DNA from 2 places in the Butyrivibrio sp. TB genome. Region 1 is predicted to be linked to the other one. Evidence: predicted binding sites of a transcription regulator. Region 1 holds the regulator's gene; the other holds the start of a gene.
The links. The regulator HrcA, encoded in region 1, represses chaperone genes, less so after heat shock. The targets are predictions, from matches to a motif close to TGTTAGCACTCNNNNNNNNNGAGTGCTAACA.
Positions count from the first base shown of each region.

Region 2: a site for HrcA is predicted at 2,922-2,952, ahead of BMX21_RS07285 (co-chaperone GroES). Genes of this name have one in related genera too.

Region 1 covers NZ_FOER01000002.1:20,211-31,468, forward strand. Annotated here, with positions in the region: gene BMX21_RS01415 (DUF5711 family protein) at 1-999, shown strand, start outside; gene BMX21_RS01420 (DUF6465 family protein) at 1,377-2,177, shown strand; gene hrcA (heat-inducible transcriptional repressor HrcA) at 2,362-3,408, shown strand; gene grpE (nucleotide exchange factor GrpE) at 3,448-4,086, shown strand; gene dnaK (molecular chaperone DnaK) at 4,216-6,099, shown strand; gene dnaJ (molecular chaperone DnaJ) at 6,214-7,395, shown strand; gene BMX21_RS01445 (sensor histidine kinase) at 7,453-8,778, opposite strand; gene BMX21_RS01450 (LytR/AlgR family response regulator transcription factor) at 8,888-9,583, opposite strand; gene BMX21_RS01455 (hypothetical protein) at 9,730-10,674, shown strand; gene BMX21_RS01460 (50S ribosomal protein L11 methyltransferase) at 10,963-11,258, shown strand, end outside.
Region 2 covers NZ_FOER01000008.1:120,864-132,121, reverse strand. Annotated here, with positions in the region: gene BMX21_RS07305 (helix-turn-helix domain-containing protein) at 1-48, shown strand, start outside; gene BMX21_RS07300 (QueT transporter family protein) at 244-753, opposite strand; gene BMX21_RS07295 (hypothetical protein) at 1,057-1,584, shown strand; gene BMX21_RS07290 (metallophosphoesterase family protein) at 1,693-2,577, shown strand; gene BMX21_RS07285 (co-chaperone GroES) at 3,054-3,338, shown strand; gene groL (chaperonin GroEL) at 3,476-5,092, shown strand; gene BMX21_RS07275 (adenine phosphoribosyltransferase) at 5,580-6,104, shown strand; gene BMX21_RS07270 (RelA/SpoT family protein) at 6,327-8,612, shown strand; gene BMX21_RS07265 (MBL fold metallo-hydrolase) at 8,864-9,526, shown strand; gene hemZ (coproporphyrinogen dehydrogenase HemZ) at 9,532-11,013, shown strand.

The DNA of each region.
Region 1 (11,258 bases):
ACATCTCTTACCGGCATGTCTGGTGTTACAGTACTTCCGCTTGGACAGAATATAATCAGATACAGTAAAGATGGTATCAATTGTATGTCTGCAGACGGAAGGGCGCTATGGAATATGACCTATGATATGCAGGCACCTGTGGTGAGAATATGCGGTGAGACCGTTGCAGTTGGTGATTATAATGGTAATACTATCTATGTTGCCAATTCGCAGGGAACTCTTGGAAGTTTTGGAACCAATCTTCCTATCAGGGATTTCTGCGTTTCATCACAGGGGGTAGTTGCGGTCATTCTTGACGATGATGATATAACAAGGATCAAGCTTTTTGATACATCGGGCAAGGAACTTGCAGCTATCAAGGCCACTATGGCCAACAGTGGATATCCTACAAGCATGTCCTTGTCTCCCAATGCTGAGCTTTTGGCAGTATGTTATCTGAAAGAGTCGGGAGGTTCTATTCTGACAGGCGTTACCTTCTTTAACTTTGGAGCTGTAGGTCAGAATGAGACAGATAACATGGTAAGCTCATTCAAGTATGAAGATACTATCATCCCATATGATGTGTTTCTTGATTCAAGTACTAATATGGCTGTATCTGATAAGAGTATAGTCTTCTACAAGGGTGAGGATGTTCCTAATGACCCTGTTGTCAATGAGATCGGTGAGACTGAGATCATGAGCGTTTATAACAACGAAGACTACGCAGGCATCATATGCGCCGGAACAGCAGAAGAGGGAGCCTATAAACTTACAGTCTACAATACTTCAGGTAAGAATATTCTGGAGAAGTATTTTGATCTTGATTATACTGATATGTTCTTCTCAGATGATCAGTTTGTTGTGTACAATGACAAGCACTGGCAGTTATATGGAATAGATGGAACTCTTCGATTTGAAGGGGAGTTTGATGAAAGTATAAAGGCAATCATCCCTGGACCTAGCAGGAACAGATTTACTATAGTGACAGCTGATTCGATAGATCAGATAGAACTGAGATAGAACTAATTGAACTAATATAGAACCGAGATAGAACTAATACAGAACTAATACAGAACTGAGATGGCACTAATATAGGACTATATAGAACTAATATAGAGCTAAGACAGATCTATATATATAGTAAGATCATAAAAAAGAGTCATTTGGTATAATATATTATTTTGATAGCAAATATACAAAAAATATATTACACCCAAATGGCTCTTTGTTTGCATTTGGAGATATCAAATCATTGACATTGTAACGAAATTGCGATAAACTCGAAAAAGTAAGTATTTTAGTTCAAACAGATTCACTGTATTTTTTTTCCAAAACATCTTTTTAATAATTGACCTTGCGACTTGTAAGGCATGCTTGTGCATGGGGAGGATTCCAATATGATAGAAAGCAAAGACACTCAGGTAAGACCTACAGCAACTATAAAATCCATTGTAAAGGCTGCAGTGATAGAGCAGAGTGAGAAGGCAGCAGCACTTGCCAAAGAGGAAAAGGCAAAGCAGGAAGAAGCTGGTATCAAAGTTATAAAGCTTGAAAAAGGTGCAGTAAAAAAGGCTAAAGAGGCTAAAGCTTCTGTATCAAAGAAAGCTGTAGAGGAAGATAAGAAGATAAAGGAAAAGGCTGCAAAGGTAGAAAAAGAAACCAAAAAGAAGGTAGCCAAGGCTAAGAAAGAAGCATCTGAAGTTAAGAAAGATGTAGTGAAAAATGCAACTTCAGCTAAAAAAGAAGAAGAAAAGAAGATTGCTGAAGTGAAGAATGAGCTACCTGATAAGGATAAGGTGGTAGAGAAAGCCTCCAAAGTCAAGAAAGAAACAAAAGAAAAAGCTGGAGTTGTAAAGAAAGATGCAGCAAAAAAGGCTGATGCTGTAAAGAAAGAAACTGCCAAGAAAATCTCTGATATAGAGAAAGAGACAGTAAAGAAAGTCAAAGAAGTAAAAAAAGAAGTAGCAAAGAAGGCAGAAGCAGTAAAAGATACAGTTGTTAAAGTAACAGAGCCAGAGGTCAAGCTTGTACTACAGTATCGCGATTATGATATAGAGCAGAGTGTTCTTTATAATAAAGCAAGAGCTGTTATTGGTGATAAGTTTGAATCTGTAAAGAACCTTAGCCTTTATGTTAAGCCTGAAGAAGGTAAGGTATATTTTGTTGCAGATGAAGAGACTGGAAGTTTTGATCTGTAACAAGCCCTAAATTGCCCCATATCTTTTTTGTTTTTTTAAGAAGCGTAGATCCTATAAGGATTTGCGCTTCTTTATATTTTCTTTAGACTTTTTTATTTATTAGTCGGTTGACAGTATAGTTTTAAAGTGATAATTTAACGTATGTAAGATGTTAGCACTCAAGTCGAGTGAGTGCTAACATCGGATGAGAAGAGGTAATCATTTGGAACTTACAGAGCGTAAGAAAACAATTCTAAATGCAATCGTTCGTAATTATCTGGAGACCGGAGAGCCGGTTGGAAGCAGGACGATTTCCAAGTATACGGATCTGAACCTTTCATCTGCGACTATCCGCAATGAGATGGCAGACCTTGAAGAGATGGGACTTATATTACAGCCACACACTTCTGCAGGACGTATACCATCCGATCAGGGCTATCGTATCTATGTAGATGATATGCTCGCCCAGAAGGAGAAGGAAGTCGACAGCATGCGAGAGATGCTTCTTGATAAGGAAGAGAAGCTTGAGAATCTTCTTAAGCATGTTGCAAGACAGCTTGCGGACAATACCAATTATGCGACCATGGTTTCAACACCTACCATGAGCAAGAACAAGCTCAAATTCCTTCAGATAAGCAGAGTGGATGCTGATCATCTTCTGGCTACCATAGTTCTTGAAGGCAATCTTATCAAGAACAAGATGATACCGGTTGAGGAAGAGCTTGATGATGCGACAATCCTTAAGCTCAACATGATCCTGAATACGAACCTGAGCGGTATATCAGTTGAGAATATCAACCTTGGCCTTATCGCAGCTCTCAAAGCGCAGGCTGGTATCCACTCCGAGATTGTAGGTCATGTGATAGACGCAGCTGCAGAGTCCATAAGAGCCGATGAGGAGCTTGAGATATATACAAGCGGTACCAACAATATCCTGAAATATCCCGAGCTTTCAGATAATAAAAAGGCGAGTGAACTTATCAATACATTTGAAGAAAAGAGTGATCTTACAAGTCTTGTAGAAAGTTCTCTTAGTGCTAAGGAACACGGGATTCAGGTTTATATAGGCAATGAAACACCGGTAGATACCATGAAGGATTGCAGCGTAGTTACAGCAACCTACGAACTTGCCGAAGGTATGAGAGGCACAGTCGGTATCATAGGCCCCAAGCGAATGGACTATGACAAGGTCATATCTACACTTAAGGAAATGATGCATCAGCTGGATGATCTTTATAAGAAGAACGACTAGCTATTTTCATATAATAAATAGTAATAAAGGAGAATCAACTTGAGTCAGGAAAAGGAAATCAAAAAAGAGCAGGAAGAAGTAGAAGAAGCTCTTAAAGAAAACGAAGCTCAATCAGAAGATGCGGTTGAGAACGAAAATACTGCAGAAGCATCAAAAGAAACAGCTGATGCAGATACTACAGATAAGGCTTCTGAAGAAGTCAAGGAAGAGGGCAAGAAATCTCTTTTTGGAAAAAAGAAAAATCCTCTTCAGGACAAGCTTGACGACATGACAGACAAGTACAAGCGTCAGCTTGCAGAGTTCGAGAACTTCCGTAACAGAACTGAGAAAGAGAAGTCTCAGATGTTCGATGCAGGAGCAGGCAATGTACTTACCAAGATACTTCCTGTTGTAGATAACTTCGAAAGAGGTCTTGCAGCAGTTCCGGAAGATAAGAAAGATGATTCTCTTGTACAGGGATTTGACATGATCTACAAGCAGCTTTTAAAGACTCTTGAAGACATGGATGTTAAGCCGATAGAAGCTCTTGGCAAAGAGTTTGATCCTAATCTCCACAACGCAGTAATGCAGGTAGAGAGCGATGAGTACGAAGAAGGAATTGTCGCACAGGAGCTCCAGAAGGGCTATACATATCACGATACAGTTATCCGTCACTCAATGGTGGCTGTTGCTAAATAGAGGAGATAGAGATTGTCTTCGATGTTTTTGCCAAGAAGGCATTTATGATCACAAAGCTTTACACATCTCCGATTTCCCAGTAGGGATAGATCAAAAATAAGATGAAATAGTTATGGAGGTAAATTAACTATGGGTAAAATCATTGGTATCGACCTTGGTACTACAAATAGCTGCGTAGCAGTCATGGAAGGTGGAAAGCCTACCGTTATAGCAAATGCAGAAGGCGCTAGAACAACTCCTTCAGTTGTAGCTTTTACTAAGAATGGTGAGAGACTTGTAGGTGAACCTGCTAAGCGTCAGGCTGTTACAAATGCAGATCACACAATTTCTTCAATCAAGAGAGATATGGGTACAGACAATGGCCGTAACATCGATGGCAAGAAGTACTCACCAGAGCAGATCTCTGCTATGATTCTTCAGAAGCTCAAGAAGGATGCTGAGGACTATCTTGGAGAGTCTGTATCACAGGCAGTTATCACAGTTCCTGCATACTTCAATGATGCTCAGCGTCAGGCTACTAAGAACGCTGGTAAGATCGCAGGTCTTGAAGTAGAGCGTATTATCAACGAGCCTACAGCTGCAGCTCTTGCTTATGGTCTTGACAATGAGAAAGAGCAGAAGATCATGGTATATGACCTCGGTGGTGGTACATTTGATGTATCTATTATCGAGATTGGTGATGGTGTCATCGAAGTTCTTTCTACAAACGGTGATACACACCTTGGTGGTGATGACTTCGATAACAGGATCATCGACTGGATGGTAGAAGAGTTCAAGGCTAAGGAAGGCGTAGACCTTTCAGGCGATAAGATGGCTATGCAGAGACTTAAGGAAGCTGCAGAGAAGGCTAAGAAGGAACTCTCTTCTTCTACAACAACTAACATCAACCTTCCTTTCATCACAGCAACAGCAGAAGGCCCTAAGCACTTCGATATGGATCTTACAAGAGCTAAGTTCGAAGAACTTATCCATGATCTTGTAGAGAGAACAGCTATTCCTGTTCAGAATGCTATGAGAGATGCAGGTCTTACAAATGCAGACCTTGGTAAAGTCCTCCTTGTTGGTGGTTCTACACGTGTTCCTTGCGTAGTAGAGAAGGTTAAGCAGCTCACAGGTCAGGAGCCTTCCAAGAACCTTAACCCTGATGAATGCGTAGCAGTAGGTGCCGGTATCCAGGGTGGTAAGCTTAATAACGAAGCTGGTACAGGAGATATCCTTCTTCTTGATGTAACTCCACTTTCACTTTCTATCGAGACAATGGGTGGTATCGCTACAAAGCTTATCGAGCGTAATACAACTATTCCTACCAAGAAGAGCCAGATCTTCTCAACAGCAGCTGATAACCAGACAGCAGTTGATATCAACGTACTTCAGGGTGAGAGACAGTTCGCAAGAGACAACAAGTCACTTGGTCAGTTCCGTCTTGATGGTATTCCTCCAGCAAGAAGAGGTATGCCTCAGATCGAAGTTACATTCGATATCGATGCTAACGGTATCGTTAACGTATCTGCTAAGGATCTTGGTACAGGTAAAGAGCAGCACATCACAATTACATCCGGCACTAACATGTCTGACGATGATATCGATAAGGCTATCAAAGAGGCTCAGGAATATGAGGCTCAGGACAAGAAGCGTAAGGAAGGCATCGATGCAAGAAACGAAGCTGATTCCTTCGTATTCCAGACAGAGCAGGCTCTTAAGGATGCAGGCGACAAGATCGATGCAACTGCTAAGTCAACTGTAGAAGCTGATCTTACAGATCTTAAAGCTACACTTGATGCTACTAAGGACAAGGAACTTACTGATGAAGAGATCGACAAGATCAAGACTCAGAAAGAAAAGCTCATGACAGATGCTCAGCAGCTCTTCTCAAAGATGTATGAGAATATGCAGCAGCAGGCTGGTCCTCAGGCTGGCCCTCAGGCTGGTCCTGGACCTGATATGGGTGGCGCAGCAGGCAGCCAGACTCAGAACAATGATGATGTAGTTGACGGAGACTACAGAGAAGTATAAGGTATATAAGGTCGGTGACTTTGTATACGATGATCAGATGATCATTATTAATGAAATTAACCCCGAGCTGCTTAAATGGCAGCTCGTGGGTATTTTGCGCTAAGGAAAGGTATTATGGCAGATCAGAAACGCGATTATTATGAAGTGCTTGGAGTAGGCAAAGGTGCCTCGGATGAAGAGATCAAGAAAGCATACAGGGTACTTGCTAAGAAATATCATCCAGATATGAATCCCGGTGATGCTAATGCAGCTGAAAAGTTCAAAGAGGCTTCCGAAGCTTATGCTGTACTTTCAGATCCTGAGAAGAGACGCCAGTATGATCAGTTCGGTCATGCTGCATTTGAGGGTGGCGGAGCAGGATTTAACGGTGGCGGATTTGATTTCTCCGGCGCTGATTTTAGTGATATATTTGGTGACATATTCGGTGAATTCTTTGGTGGTGGAAGGAGTCGTGGCGCTCGTTCCGGACCTGCTAAGGGAGCTAATATACGTGCCAGCGTAAGGATTACATTTATGGAATCCATCACAGGCACAGAAAAAGAACTTACTCTTAATTTGAAAGATCCTTGTCCGACATGTAAAGGTACAGGCGCTAAGCCAGGTACTACGCCACAGATGTGTCCTAAGTGCGGTGGTAAGGGACAGGTTGTATTCACACAGCAGTCGCTTTTTGGAACCGTCCGCAATGTTCAGACATGTCCTGAGTGTGGTGGATCAGGCAAGATTATTAAAGATAAATGTGCAGACTGCGGCGGAACAGGTTATAAGACAAGCCGTAAGACCATTAAGGTTACTATCCCTGCAGGCATTGATAACGGACAGAGCGTTCGTATAAGAGAAAAGGGTGAGCCTGGTATCAACGGAGGACCAAGAGGTGATCTTCTTGTAGAAGTGCTGGTATCAAGTCATCCTACATTCCAGAGAGAGGATTATGATATCTTCTCAGTTGTAGATATGTCATATGCAGTTGCTGCTCTGGGCGGATCTGTTGTGATCGACACTGTTGACGGCAGAGTAGTATATGATGTTAAGCCGGGTACTCAGACCGGAGCAAGAATAAGACTTAGAGGTAAGGGTGTTCCGTCACTTCGTGACAAGGACATACGAGGAGACCACTATGTAACTCTTGTTGTTAAGACTCCTGAGCGCCTTTCCAAGGAAGCCAAAGAGCTCCTTACTAAGTTTGATGAACTTACAGGTGACAGCCTTAATGAGGCAGAGAGACTTACATCGGATGGTTCTGATGACAAGGACGGCAAAGACAAAAAGAAGAAAAAAGGCTTCTGGAATAAATAAAGATAACTTTGTGAGGGTGTCGCATAAAATAGCGGCACCCTCACGTTATTAATAGCTTCACGGGTTCTGTAATTGGACTCTTAAGCTGAATTCTACTTTACTGCAGGAGATGAGGCATTTGCCATGATATTTACCTGCAAGCTCCTGAATGATCTTAAGACCATAACCGTGACTTACCTTATCCTTTTTGGTCGTGGAAATAAGATTTCCGCGTATATGGCGCTGTACAAGCACAGGATTGACTACGGAAATAGTAGTGAAGTTGCGTGTTCTGACTGCCTTGACATTAATATAAGGATTTTCAATGTTTTCACAGGCTTCCAGCGCATTATCAAGAGCATTGGCAAGAATGGAGCATATATCAGGGGCAGGCATATCGGTAAGCCCTGCCAGTGATCCTTCATAGCCAAAGGTAATGCCCTTTTTGTTTGCAATCTCCATTCTGCTGGTCAGGATTATATCAGCAATATTATTGCCGCTAATAGGAACAGGAGCGGCAGGAAGGCTGGCAGTAAGATCTTTAGTATATTTTTTGATTTCATTGTAATTACCGTCTTCAGCCAGTGTTTCGATTATTGCCATATGTTTTTTGAGATCATGTCTCTTTTTCCTGATCTCATCTTCTTGCAGCTGGAGGTTCTGCATAGCGTCCAGCTGAGTCTGCAGATAGGTCATATGAATTCTTGCAAGCGTCTCATTCTCAAGACGGATTCTTTTTTCAAACAAACTGTAAATATAGAATACAATGCAGCTGACATATGCTATAGGCAGGAAGAACCTCCAGAATATATCAGCAAATCCCAAATAGTCGCTTGTTGCGAATAACATAGTACACAGCGCCAGTATCAGCATTGTAAGGCAGAACAGTATCATTGCCAGCGCGATTTCTCTTAACATAATATGAAAGACCAGTCCTTTCTTTTGGGAAATGATGTGTATTGTCACAAGAATCAGCATGATAGTCAGGTCTGTAATGATATCAGAGAGTTTCAGTGTCAGGTAAAAGCAGGAAAATGAATCATCCACATACGGGAATACTGTCGTGAAAATATATGACGGCATTATTGAAAAAACGGTATATAAGAAAAAAGTCGGAATGGTCAAAAGAACATCCGTAAGCTTAAGTGAACTAAGTCCCAGAATAGTCAGATATACCATTGCAAGGACCATGATCATATAAAGTGATGGTATTGGGATGAAAATATTAGTTATGAATAAAACGAGAAAATAGGACGGGAAGAGCAGATACAGCCTTTTTCCTGAAATATCAAGATGCCCCCCGCAGAAGTACTGGAGGAGCAATATAAGTTCAGTGCAGGCTATAGCATTTGAAATTGCGGCAATTACATAAGGGCCAAAAAGATCAATGATATGGAGATTCATAATTAACCTCATGTCGCGAGCAAAGCGAGTGACTAATGGTTCAAATTGATGGAGCTCGCGTCATCAATTTGGGTTTGAAAGTGGAACACTTTCAAACTTAACCTCATACTTATTCTCCTGAAATAAATGCATTGAAGGCAGATTCAAAGTCCTTGTATCTGCGCCTGCTAAGAGTCAGTGTGTTTCCATTATCAAGTGTTATGTGTGAAGAATCATACTGCGAGATTCTCTCAAGATTAACAAGAATGCTGCGGTGTATTCTGCAGAAATGCTGCCCGGAAAGTTCTTCTTCAAAATCAGTCAGGTTCTTTCTGACAGTTATAGAATCATCATCCGTATAAACAGCTGTATCCTTGTTGTTGGCTTCTATATAGAGAATATCAGCAGTGTTTAGAATCATTGATCCAAATGATGCATCGATACGAAGTAAGCGCTTTTTCTTACTGTGAATTTCTTTCCGGATGCTTTCGAGGGTGTCTGACAGAGATTTTTCATCAATAGGTTTTATCAGATATCTGAAAGCATTGACTTCGTAGCCTTTGGGAGCGGAAGAAAGGTCGCTTGTCAGATATATAATGAAGCAGGTCGAATCATAGGTACGGATCTTCTTGCCAACTTCGATTCCGTTAAATGGCTCCATGATAACATCGCAAAAGATAATATCGAATCTTTTGCCAAGTGAATAATCCTCAAGAAGCTTATTGGGATCAGTATAAGTGAAAAGCTCAAAGTTCATTTCTTTCCACAATAATTTGTATAAGCTGTCGACGAATATCTGTTCGTCATCAAGTATTGCTACCCGCATATTTAGTCCCTGTATAAGAAAAGCCTAAGTTAAACAGTAATATTATAACCGTTCGCACCTGATTTTCAACCACTTACGAAAAAATAGGATATACATTGAAATATCTGCATAAAATGAATGCATAAATGTACTAAAGGAGGAAGAGTATGAAAGCTAACGAAGTATACACTAAGACACTGAAATTTGCATGGATAAAGCTGGGAATGGGTTTGGCTACGGTACTTTTGTCAATCATTCTGTTCGCGATAGTCATGGGGATAAGCGTGCTGATGGAAAGTGAAGAAGTTGGAATGATCGGACTTTTAATCTGGTTTGCAGGAACACTGCTTATAAGCTACATAATAAACACCTATTTTGGATATCTTGTTAAAGCAGGGCATGTTGCAGTAATCGCTGAAATCTTCAGAACCGGTCAGGTACCTGCAGATGAAGTAAACTATGGAATCAGAATGGTTAAGTCAAGATTTGCTACAAGCAACATTTATTTTGTTCTTGACAGACTTGTAAGCGGGGCTGTTAACCAGCTTCAAAGTGCAGTAGGCAAGGTGGAGAGCTTCCTTGATTTTGTTCCCGGAATGAGCATAATAGCGGGATTTGCCAAGAGCCTTATCAGAATCGGACTTGGATATGTAGATGAATGCTGCCTTGGCTACACGTTTTATAACAATCAGCAGAGTGCATTCAAAAGCGCAGCAGATGGCGTAGTTATCTATTTTCAGAACTGGAAGACAATCCTCAAGGATGCAGCCAAGGTATCTCTTATTGTGATAATCGGAACAGTAGTAGCAAGTATATTACCTGTTTATTTATTTGTATTATTGTTCAAGGCTCTTGGCTGGTTTACTTTTATAGGATTTGTTGTGGGTGTCATAGTTGGTTGCGTTGTAAGATATGCATTTATAGACAGCTATATTCTTGTAAGAATGATGAGCTCATACATGCAGGTTGCACCTACAACTGTGATATCATTTGACTTATATGGCAAGCTCAGCAGACTTTCAGGTAAGTTCAGGGAACTTTGCAAGCGTGCCGGAAACGAGATCGGTAATGCCGGTATGAATAATCCATATCCCGGCAACATGGCAGGTTGACTCGGTATGAATAATCCATATTCCGGTAATATGGCAGGTTGATATATACAAACATCTTCAAACTTTGCATTATCGTTTGTTGTGCGTTAAAATGGGCTGAGAAGAAGGCTTTTTTGTTGCACAAGACCGGCAAGCGAATGGATGCTTGCATACAAATTCATTTGCCGGTCGTAAGAACATGGAGCACTAAGTGCGGAATGTTCGTGTGCGAAATCGAGTAGGAGTCAGCCTACTCGATCAGAACTAGTCTTAATGACACGTAACAGGTTTTAGATGAGGTTTTAACGTATGAAATGGATGAGGTTTAGAATTCGCACAAACGAAGAGGCTGAAGATGTCATTATCAGCGAGATGGTTGATATAGGCCTTACAGGTGCGCAGATAGAAGATAAGGTGCCGCTTACAGCTGCAGAGAAGGAACAGATGTTCGTAGATGTTGTTCCGGAGCAGGAGGATGATGGAATTGCTTATCTTAATTTCTTTGCAGAGCTTGCAGATGATAATACTCTGACAGTTACAATACCGGACGAGGATGCCGAGGATACATCTGCATCTGATGGAACAGGTGATGTATCTTATCAGAT
Region 2 (11,258 bases), on a different contig from region 1:
ACTCTGAAAATTGAGTTTGTTCCCAAAAACAATATTGCTGAAGGGTAAAGTGCTTTTATATTATCTCTACATATTATGATGTAAGGAATACATTTATAGCAGAATCAATTTATATCTCTAATACGAACAAAAAAGAACTGTGAAAAAGTGATCATCTCATTTTTCACAGTTCTTTATATTTATCCTTCTTATTATGTACTTCAGTTCTTCTTGATTTTCTTCTTCAGCTTTTGATCGTGCTTATCAGATCTTTTTAGCAGTATGATCGTCAGCAAATAATATTCCTCTTACAGGGAAGAGAGCATTGAGAAGTATCTCACCAAATATCACACAGGTAATAACTTCGCCGGCTCCTACTGTAAGCATCATAAAAGGAATCAGGTCTGTCATGCCGTAAGCATATTTTAGTACGAACGGAATGATAAGCGCATTGCTTATTACAGGCGGAAGTGAGCAAAGAATCCTGTGTTTTCTAAGAGCATATGTTCCAATACATCCAATAAGTGTTGCTAAGGTTCCAAATATTACATCCGGAAGTGCACTTTGCATCAGGATATTAGACAAAAGACATCCTATTGTAACTCCGGGAATAGCAGCCGGTGTGAAAAATGGGAGGATTGTCAGAGCTTCTGAGAATCTACACTGGATTGCTCCGCTTGCAAGGTCGAATCCCTGCGCGAACATTGTTAATACTACATACAAAGCGCCGATGGCGCCTGCCTGTACGATGTACAGAGTTTTTGTTTTCTTCATTTTCTTTCTCCTTTAGTGTACGGCCATGTGCCGATTTTGCGAGTGGGAAGGATTTAACACTCGTATAGCAACAGGTATGATAACACTGAATAAAAGCTTTGTAAAGGCGATACTGATCAGACTAAAAATAAATAATCACTAAACCACTTGGACGGACCAGCATCCCCAAAGCTTTTATAAGGGCAGGCAGTATATAGAAAATAGCTTATCTAAGAATTATTTCCGGATGAAGTAAATTAATCATAATGATATAATGATAGTGCGAGATATTATGCATACTAATTGTATTACTTGGAGGTATTTATGGGAGATAAGTTATTGCCGCTTGTTACGAGGCATTTTTTGATACAGCCTCAGAGTGTTGATAAACTCTGGGAAGAAGAATGGTCAGTTACCCTTAGAGATGATGCTGATAAGAAGGTAGGGAGATTTCATTTTGAAGAGGCCGGAATTGATGGGGAAGTAACGCTTTTATTGGATATTGAACCTGCATACCAAAAGCCCTCTCTTGGTGCTGAAATATACTCTGCTATAGCAAGTTTTGTGTTTAAATTCCAGGAACTTAAGGTAGTCAGAACGTCTTGCAGGCATGAGGATGATGATCTTGTACATAGCCTTGAAAAAGCCGGCTATGTAAGGCGCAAGAACAGTGATGGCCGTGACTTTTATTCAATCACAAAACAGAAGACATCCTGGACAGGCCTTTACATGATATTAGGCCTTGTTGCAGGTTTGATCATTGGAATCACTATATCTAATCTCTGGGTTGGAACTTTTTCTGGAATAATAATAGGGACAGTAATCGGATATCTGATTGATAAGAAAGCGTGAATATACCGGATTTGTCGAGACTTTATGACGATATATGTTTTTTCATAGACTGATTATTTTTCGTATATAAATGGACCGGTACTTGCAGGAACATGGTGGGGGACATAGATGGACATTGCGGTTTTTAGCGATATACATGCCAATCACAGCGCCTTTCAGGCTTGTTTTGACAAGGCCTGTGAGAAGGGAATTACCAATTTCGTACTTCTGGGGGATTATGTAACGGACTGTCCTAATCCTCAGAAAACTATGGAAATGATATACATGATGCAGAAGTTTTTTAACGTCTGGATCGTGAGAGGCAACCGCGAAGAGTATCTTCTTGATTATAGGAAAAAGGGCGAGTCAGGATGGAAGAAGGGTTCTGCCAGCGGTACGCTTTTGTATACTTATAATAATATGACGGACAGGGACTTTAACTTTTTTGACTCACTTCCTATATATTCGATGTGGAAGCAGAAGGGTATGCCTTCTTTTGAACTATGCCACGGATCGCCCAATTCTTCAAGGGAATTCATGATGGGTAAGAGCCGTACTACAAGGCGTATTGTGGCTCAGCTAAGGTCTGATTTTATCCTGCATGGTCATCATCATGAACAGGAGACTTACACCTATAGAGACAAGAAAGCTGTCAATCCAGGCTCTATAGGCATTCCCTGGAACTATGGCGGCAAGACACAGTTTGCCATAATTCATGATGAAGGAGACAGGTGGGAAGAAGAATACTTTCAGCTTGATTATGACAGAAAAGAGATTCTGTCTGAGTTTATGTCATCAGGACTTATGGAGATGGCGCCTGCCTGGGCAGCAGTTACAATGCATACTATAAGAACAGGTGTGGATCTTAATCAGACAATCCTTATGAGAGCAATTCAGCTGTGCGAGCAGGAAAGAGGAGAAGCCCGTTGGCCGGATATCCCTGAGAGGTACTGGGCTCTCGCCCTTAAAGAGAACTATATAGATATGCATGGAAAAGATATACCTCATAGGTAGATTTTTAAACTTCCAACAAAAGCCAGACGCAGATTCAAGGGTAGGAGTCTGTCTGGTAAGGGGGAAGTCTGCAAGTAAATCAGATAATAAAGAGCTCGAAGCTTTGTAATAACAAGGCCTGTCAAAAATAAAAAAAGAATAAACAAAGGATTATAAAAGAAGGATACAATCTTCAAAGCCGCTCTGGAAGCGCGTTTGAAGGGGTATCCTTTTTTGATGATAAAAGGCCAAGAAGCAAATGAGAGAAAACGAGAGAATATAAGAGATATTACGAGAAAATGCTACAATATCCACCTGTAAATCAATTTGCAACATAAAAGCCGCAACATTATTATATATTTTGTGGTTAGCACTCAGGGAGTTTGAGTGCTAACAATTCTATAAGACTTAAGTTTTAGTCTAAAGTTAACAAGCACAGATATGATTGTTAATCTTTAAAAAAGCAAATTATATATCTATATAAAGGAGGCTTTATCATGAAATTAACACCACTTGGAGACAGAGTTGTATTAAAGCAGCTTGAAGCAGAGGAGACAACAGCATCAGGAATCGTTCTTCCTGGAAAGGAAAAAGAGAAACCTCAGCAGGCTGAAGTTATAGCTGTTGGACCTGGCGGAGTTGTTGATGGCAAAGAAGTCAAGATGGAAGTTAAAGTCGGACAGAAGGTCATTTATTCTAAATATGCAGGAACAGAAGTTAAGCTTGATGAAGAGACATTCATCATTGTAAAGCAGAACGACATTCTTGCAACAGTTGAATAAATCAAAAATTGCAAAAAAGATTTTGTCTATTTGATTTCGGATAAAAAGAAGATCTGAAATAAAGATGATAAACAGTTTTTATATGAAGCAGGATCATATCCTGCAAACTAGATAATATATTATGGAGGTCATGTATCATGGCAAAGACAATTAAATCAGGTGATGATGCTCGTATGGCAATGGTTGCAGGCGTTAACAAGCTTGCAGATACAGTAGGTGTAACAATCGGACCTAAGGGAAGAAACGTTGTAATAGACAAGTCTTACGGCGCTCCTACAATCACAAACGATGGTGTTACTATCGCTAAGGAGATCGAGCTTGAAGATCCATATGAAAACATGGGTGCTCAGCTTGTTAAGGAAGTTGCTACAAAGACTAACGACGTAGCAGGTGATGGTACAACAACAGCTACAGTTCTTGCACAGGCAATGATCAACGAAGGTATGAAGAACCTCGCTGCAGGTGCTAACCCGATCGTTCTTCGTAAAGGTATGAAGAAGGCTACAGACGCTACAGTAGAAGCTGTTAAGAAGATGGCTACAAAGGTAAGCGGCAAGGAGCAGATCGAAAGAGTAGCAGCAGTTTCATCAGGTGATGATGAAGTTGGTAAGATGATCGCTGACGCTATGGAGAAGGTTTCTAACGACGGCGTTATCACAATCGAAGAGTCCAAGACAATGCAGACAGAGCTTGACCTTGTTGAAGGTATGGAATTCGACAGAGGTTACATCTCAGCTTACATGGCAACAGACATGGACAAGATGGAAGCTAACCTTGAAGAGCCTGCAATCCTTATCACAGATAAGAAGATCTCTAACATCAACGACATCCTTCCTCTTCTTGAGCAGGTTGTTAAGACAGGTCAGAAGCTCCTCATCATCGCTGAAGACGTTGAAGGTGAAGCTCTTACAACACTTATCGTTAACAAGCTCCGTGGAACATTCAATGTAGTTGCAGTTAAGGCTCCTGGCTATGGCGACAGACGTAAAGAGATGCTTCAGGATATCGCAATCCTTACAGGTGGTAAGGTTATCTCATCTGACCTTGGTCTTGAACTTAAGGATACAACACTTGATGACCTTGGACGTGCTAAGAGTGTTAAGGTTACTAAGGAGAAGACAACAATCGTTGATGGTGAAGGCGACAAGGCTGACATCGATTCAAGAGTTGCTCAGATCAAGAAGCAGATTGAAGATACAACATCTGATTTTGATAGAGAAAAGCTTCAGGAAAGACTTGCTAAGCTCGCTGGCGGTGTTGCAGTTATCCGTGTAGGTGCTGCTACAGAGACAGAGATGAAGGAAGCTAAGTACAGAATGGAAGATGCTCTCAATGCTACACGTGCAGCTGTAGAGGAAGGTATCATCTTCGGCGGTGGTAGCGCATACATCCACGCTTCTAAGGAAGCTGCCAAGTCTCTTGAGAACCTTGAAGGTGATGAAAAGACAGGTGCTAAGATCGTTCTTAAAGCTCTTGAAGCTCCTCTTTTCCGCATCGCAACTAACGCAGGTCTTGATGGATCCGTTATCGTAAATAAGGTAAAAGAGTCTGAAGTTGGAGTTGGTTTCAATGCATATAAGGAAGAGTATGTAGATATGGTTAAGGATGGTATCCTTGATCCTGCTAAGGTTACAAGATCAGCTCTTCAGAATGCTACATCAGTTGCTTCTTCATTCCTTACAACAGAAGCTGCTGTAGCAACAATCAAAGAGCCTGTACCGGCAGCTCCAGCTCCTCAGCCAGGAATGTATTAATTAACTGATGGCGGAAGCTCTTGGTTTTTAAGAAGAACTTGTACATTCATAGGAATGGCAGGAGACTTCGTATAAGTTAAGATATATTTTGCACCACGATTATATCAATACGATATGATCGTGGTGCATTTTTTGCCCTATAATATGCAGTTTTGATGAGGTGATCATAATAAAAATGCGTAGTATCTTGCTTTACAAGCGTTTTCTTGGTAAAATTACCAATATATGTCTAATATAATCAGTAAAATGTTATAATAATTATTTAAAAGCGATAATAATTATACTGATGATCATTAGAAGTGCATTATAAGTCAAGGATTCTGAGGATTACACGTTCTTGAAAGCGCATTATGACGTTATTGCACAATCTATAATATGTTAAATAATGATGTTAACTAAAAGGTATATTATAAGGATTTGATCCTTTACCTTTATAAACTATCATCATTTTATAATAATCATTCATTGATTATGGAAAAGAGGAATAATGAAAGAATTAAAAGACTATGTACGTACAATACCTAACTTCCCTGAAGAAGGAATCATGTTCAGGGATATCACTACAGTAATGCAGGATCCGGATGGACTCAAGCTTGCTATTGATACAATGCAGGACCTTGTTAAGGATCTTGATTTTGATGTAGTAGTAGGAGCAGAGTCTAGAGGATTCATATTCGGAACACCTATTGCATATAATCTCCATAAACCTTTTGTACTTATCCGCAAGAAGGGTAAACTTCCTGCAGAGACAGTTTCAATCGACTATGATCTTGAGTATGGCAAGGCTACTCTTGAGATGCACAAGGATTCTATTAAGCCTGGTCAGAAGGTTCTCATCGTAGATGACCTTATCGCTACAGGCGGAACTACAGAAGCTATGATCAAGCTTGTTGAGTCTCTTGGCGGAGAAGTTGCAGGTGTACTTGTAATGATGGAGCTTGCAGGACTTAAAGGAAGACAGAAGATCGCCGGTTACAGACTGGATTCTGCTGTCGTATACGAGGGCAAGTAATTGGAAGATTAATCATTTATATTCTATAAATGATTAACTTCTAGAGATAAAATATTTATGTTCCATAAATATTTTACTCCAGGAGTTAATCATAAGATTAACTCCGAGAGATTAATCATTTATATTTTGTGATTAATTTCGAGAGATTAATATCAATTTCATAGATATTGATCTAAGTATATGCATTTTCTATAAAACTAAAAGATTGGCGCAAGAGGGAAAATGTTAGAACAAAGATTTGATGACGGTAAAATTGAATCAATTGAAGAGTTTCAGCCACCGGAAAGGCTTTATGAAGGTCTGATAGCCAGGGTACAGAAGTATCATCCATCTGATGATATCACCATGATCGAGAAGGCTTATAATATAGCGCGCGAAGCTCACAAAGATCAGCTTCGCAAATCCGGAGAGCCGTATATTATTCACCCTTTGTGTGTGTCCATTATCCTTGCAGATCTGGAACTGGATAAGGAGACTATTGCAGCAGGGCTTTTGCATGATGTCGTAGAAGACACTATTCTCACCAAAGACGAGATAGATGAGCAGTTTGGATCTGATGTAGCACTTCTTGTAGATGGTGTTACCAAGTTGCAGAGTCTGCAGCTTCCTGCCGACTATAAGGACAAGACAGCAGAGCAGCTTGAAATGCAGGCGGAGAACCTCAGGAAGATGTTCCTGGCTATGGCCAAGGATATACGTGTCATCCTTATAAAGCTTGCCGACAGACTTCACAATATGAGAACACTTGCTCATATGCCGCCTGAGAAGCAGCACAGGATAGCTCAGGAGACGTTGGACATCTATTCTCCTATAGCAGGGCGTCTTGGTATCAGTAAGATCAAGGTAGAGCTTGACGATCTGTCTCTTAAGTACCTCAAACCTGATATCTATAAGGATCTTAAGGAAAAGGTATCTGAGAAAAAGGAAGAGCGTGAAGCCTATGTTGAGATGATCGCCAAAGATGTTGAAGCTGCTATCAAAGAAGCCGGCATCAAGGGTGAAGTCAACGGAAGAGTTAAGCATTTTTTCAGTATTTACAAGAAGATGCACAATCAGGGCAAGACTCTTGATCAGATCTATGATTTGTTCGCTGTCAGGATAATCGTTGAATCAGTCAAGGACTGCTATGCAGCTCTTGGTATAATCCATGAGATGTACAAGCCTATCCCCAGAAGGTTCAAGGACTATATAGCTATGCCCAAGGTCAATATGTATCAGTCTCTTCATACGACACTGATAGGACCTAACGGTGCGCCATTCGAGATACAGATCAGAACTTTTGATATGCACAGAGCAGCAGAATACGGTATTGCTGCTCACTGGAAATATAAAGAAGCATCTGATGGCAAGAAGATCGAAACTCAGGAAGAGGAGAAGCTGGTATGGCTTCGCCAGATTCTTGAGTGGCAGAGGGACATGAGCGACAACAGAGAGTTCATGAACCTTTTAAAGAGCGATCTGAATCTTTTTTCAGAAGATGTATATTGCTTTACTCCTCAGGGTGATGTCAAGAATCTTCAGAACGGATCTACCCCAATCGACTTTGCATACAGCATTCATTCAGCTGTTGGTAACAAGATGATCGGTGCCAAGGTTAATGGTAAGCTGGTTCCTATTGATTATGTGATCCAAAATGGTGATCGTATTGAGATCCTTACTTCTCAGAATTCCAAGGGACCATCACGTGACTGGCTTGCAATTGCCAAGTCCACATCTACCAAGAACAAGATCAACCAGTGGTTCAGATCTCAGCAAAAAGAAGAGAATGTTAACCACGGTAAAGAGCTTATCGCTGACTATTGTAAGACCAAGGGTATTGAGATCTCTGATATAACCAAAACTGAGTATATCAATATCATCATCCGCAAGTATGGTTTCCACGACTGGGATGCTGTACTTTGTGCAGTAGGTCTTGGAGCCTTAAAAGAAGGCGGTATTGTCAACAAGCTCTGTGAGCTCTATGAGAGAGATCACAAGAAGGATCTTACTGATGAAGAAGTTCTTGCAGCAGCTAATGTTTCAAACTCACCTGCAAGGATCAATGGAAGTGGTAATGCCATTATCGTTAAAGGCGTTCATGACGTTGCAGTAAGATTTTCAAGATGTTGTAATCCTGTTCCAGGAGATGATATCGTTGGCTTTGTAACAAGAGGCAGAGGCGTATCTATTCATAGACGTGACTGCGTCAATGTTGCAGAGATGACTATGGAAGATAAGAGCAGGCTCATAGAAGCCCGCTGGGAGAGCGATGGTATTATTGGCTCTGAGAAATATACTGCTGACATCAAGATCTTTGCTAACGACAGACGAGGCCTTCTTGCAGATGTTTCAAGAATTCTTACTGAGAACAACATCAGCATCCTGTCTCTTAATACAAGAACCAGTAAGCAGGGCCTTGCTACCATGGATGTTTCATTCCAGGTTTCAAGCCGTGAAGAGCTTGTAACAGTTACAGATAAGCTAAGACAGATCGATAGCGTCATCGATATTGAGAGAAGTACAGGCTGATACGAACATTCTGATAAGAATAGTCTGATAAAAATAGTCTGATAAGAATGGTCTGATAAGAATAGTTTTATAAGAATAGTCTTATAATAACAGGCTGATTATAATAGACTGATAAGAACAGGCTGTTATATCGGCATCAGTACCTATTGACAAGCATTTTAATAGTTTAAGAATTAATATCAGCATGCCGGCATTATTTATATAATGTCGGCATGGCTGTGCATCATACCAAAGATTGGATCAACATTCTAATGGACAGTAATATTAAAGTTGGCCAGGTAACACTTGGCCCCATACAGACCAATTGTTATTTTGTTTTTAAAGATACAGAAGATAGAAGTGCTAGTAATGAGCCAGTGCCCTGCATCTTCTTCGATCCTGCGGACGCCGGAGAGTATCTGTATGAAAAGCTTACAGAGAAGAATATTAAGGTTGAGCTCATACTCCTAACTCACGGCCACTTCGATCATATGGCCGGAGCTGCAGATCTTAAAAGGCTCTCAGGAGCTCCTATATGGTGCTGGGAAAAAGAGTCATCGGTATGCGAAGATCCCGAAGTAAACCTTTCGTATGATTTTATTGGAAAAAGTATAACGATTAAACCTGACAGATTTTTAAGAGATGAAGAGATAATCGAAGCTGCCGGTCTTAAGTGCAGGCTCCTTGGAACACCGGGACATACAGTTGGTTCCTGCTGCTACAGTTTTGATGATGATAAGATCCTTATAAGCGGAGATACTCTATTTGAAGGATCTGTTGGACGTACGGATTTCCCCGGAGGAAGTTCTCAGGCTCTGGTTAGATCTGTACACGAGAAGCTTTTTGATCTTCCTGATGATACTATTGTATATCCGGGGCACGGCGGTGCTACTACAATTGGAGATGAGAAGCTCTACAATCCGTTTTTAAGGTGAGTTCTATGATTATAGTATATACAGATAAAGAGAAATACTTTTATGACATCCATTCTCTGGTCAAAAGTTTCTATCCGGAGGAGGATGTCCTTGTTTTTGTAAAGGGAACGAGGCAGATTCCCGAAGATGCCAATGTCATACTTACTATAGATATGACTCTGTCCTGGGATGAAGGACATATCGATGCTGATTTTATCTGGGATGGAAGAGCTGTTAAGTCTTTTTCCATGGACTGTATAAGAGAATCGGAAGCCTGCAGCGCAGATATGACGGATTCTCCAAAGAATGTCTTAAAGCGCCTTTTGTATACAGCGCTTAATGAAGAGACAGGCAAAAAGCTTCCCTGGGGGACTCTTACAGGTATAAGGCCTGTTAAGATCGCTATGCACAGACTTCTTGGCGGCGACAGCGACATGCAGATTGGCGATTATATGAAGAAGACCTATATCTGCTCTGATGAAAAGACTGAACTTAGCATCGAGATAGCGCACAGAGAGAACAGGCTCCTTGAAGGCACAACGGATGGCAAAGGATACAGCCTTTATGTGAACATACCTTTTTGCCCGACAAGATGTGCTTACTGTTCATTTATGTCATCGCCTATAGGCCTTTGGAAGGGGAAAGTTGATGACTATCTTGACTGCATCAAGAAAGAGATAGATGAGACTGCTCCTTTGTTTAAAGATAAGCGACTTGACAGCATATATATAGGCGGGGGAACTCCTACTACACTTGAACCTTATCAGCTTGAAAAGCTTATAGGCTGGATCAAGGACTCTTATGATACTTCTTATTCAAGAGAATTCACCATAGAATCAGGCCGTCCTGACTCTATTACTATGGATAAACTTAAAGTAATGAAAAAGGGCGGAGTTACAAGGATATCTGTTAACCCTCAGACTATGAGAGACAGAACACTTGAACTTATAGGCCGTCACCACAGCGTACAGCAGACCATAGACTCTTTCTATATGGCCAGAGAAGCGGGATTTGATCACATCAATATGGATATAATCCTTGGACTTCCGGGAGAAGAGCTTAGTGATGTTCAGTACACAATGGATGAGATAGCTAAGCTTCGTCCTGATGAACTTACAGTTCATTCGCTTGCCATTAAGAGAGCATCAAGACTCTATGACTACGTAGCAGATCACGGCCTTGCAGGTATGGATACCACATCCGCCATGATGAAAGTGGCAGAAGACGGTGCCAGAAGTATGGGACTTGGCCCGTATTATCTCTACAGGCAGAAGAATATAAGCGGCAATTTTGAAAATACAGGATATGGGCGCGGGGACAAGATGTGCCTGTATAACATAATCACCATGGAAGAGACACAGAGCATCCTTGCACTAGGCTCAGGTTCAGTATCCAAGCGTATCTTCGAGGGTAGCAGGATAGAACGAAAAGGTAATCCCAAGGATGTAAAGCTGTATATGGAGAATACAAGTAGCGATCCTTCTGTAATGAGAGATTTCTTTTCATAAAAATGATCCTAAAAAAGCTAGAATAGTCCCCTACATCCGGTCACCTCGATCTTGATGTGGGGGATTTTTTTGACCTTCTGTTCAAAATTAATAAAAAATACATCTTTTTGTCTTTGAAATTTGTTTGAACAGTCGTTCAAAAATCCATTGACATTAGTAGCCGGAGAACTTATATTTGATAACGTAATAAATACCTCTTAATTTTCTTTTGATCGAGTAGGTGATGTCCTTCTCGATTAATATGT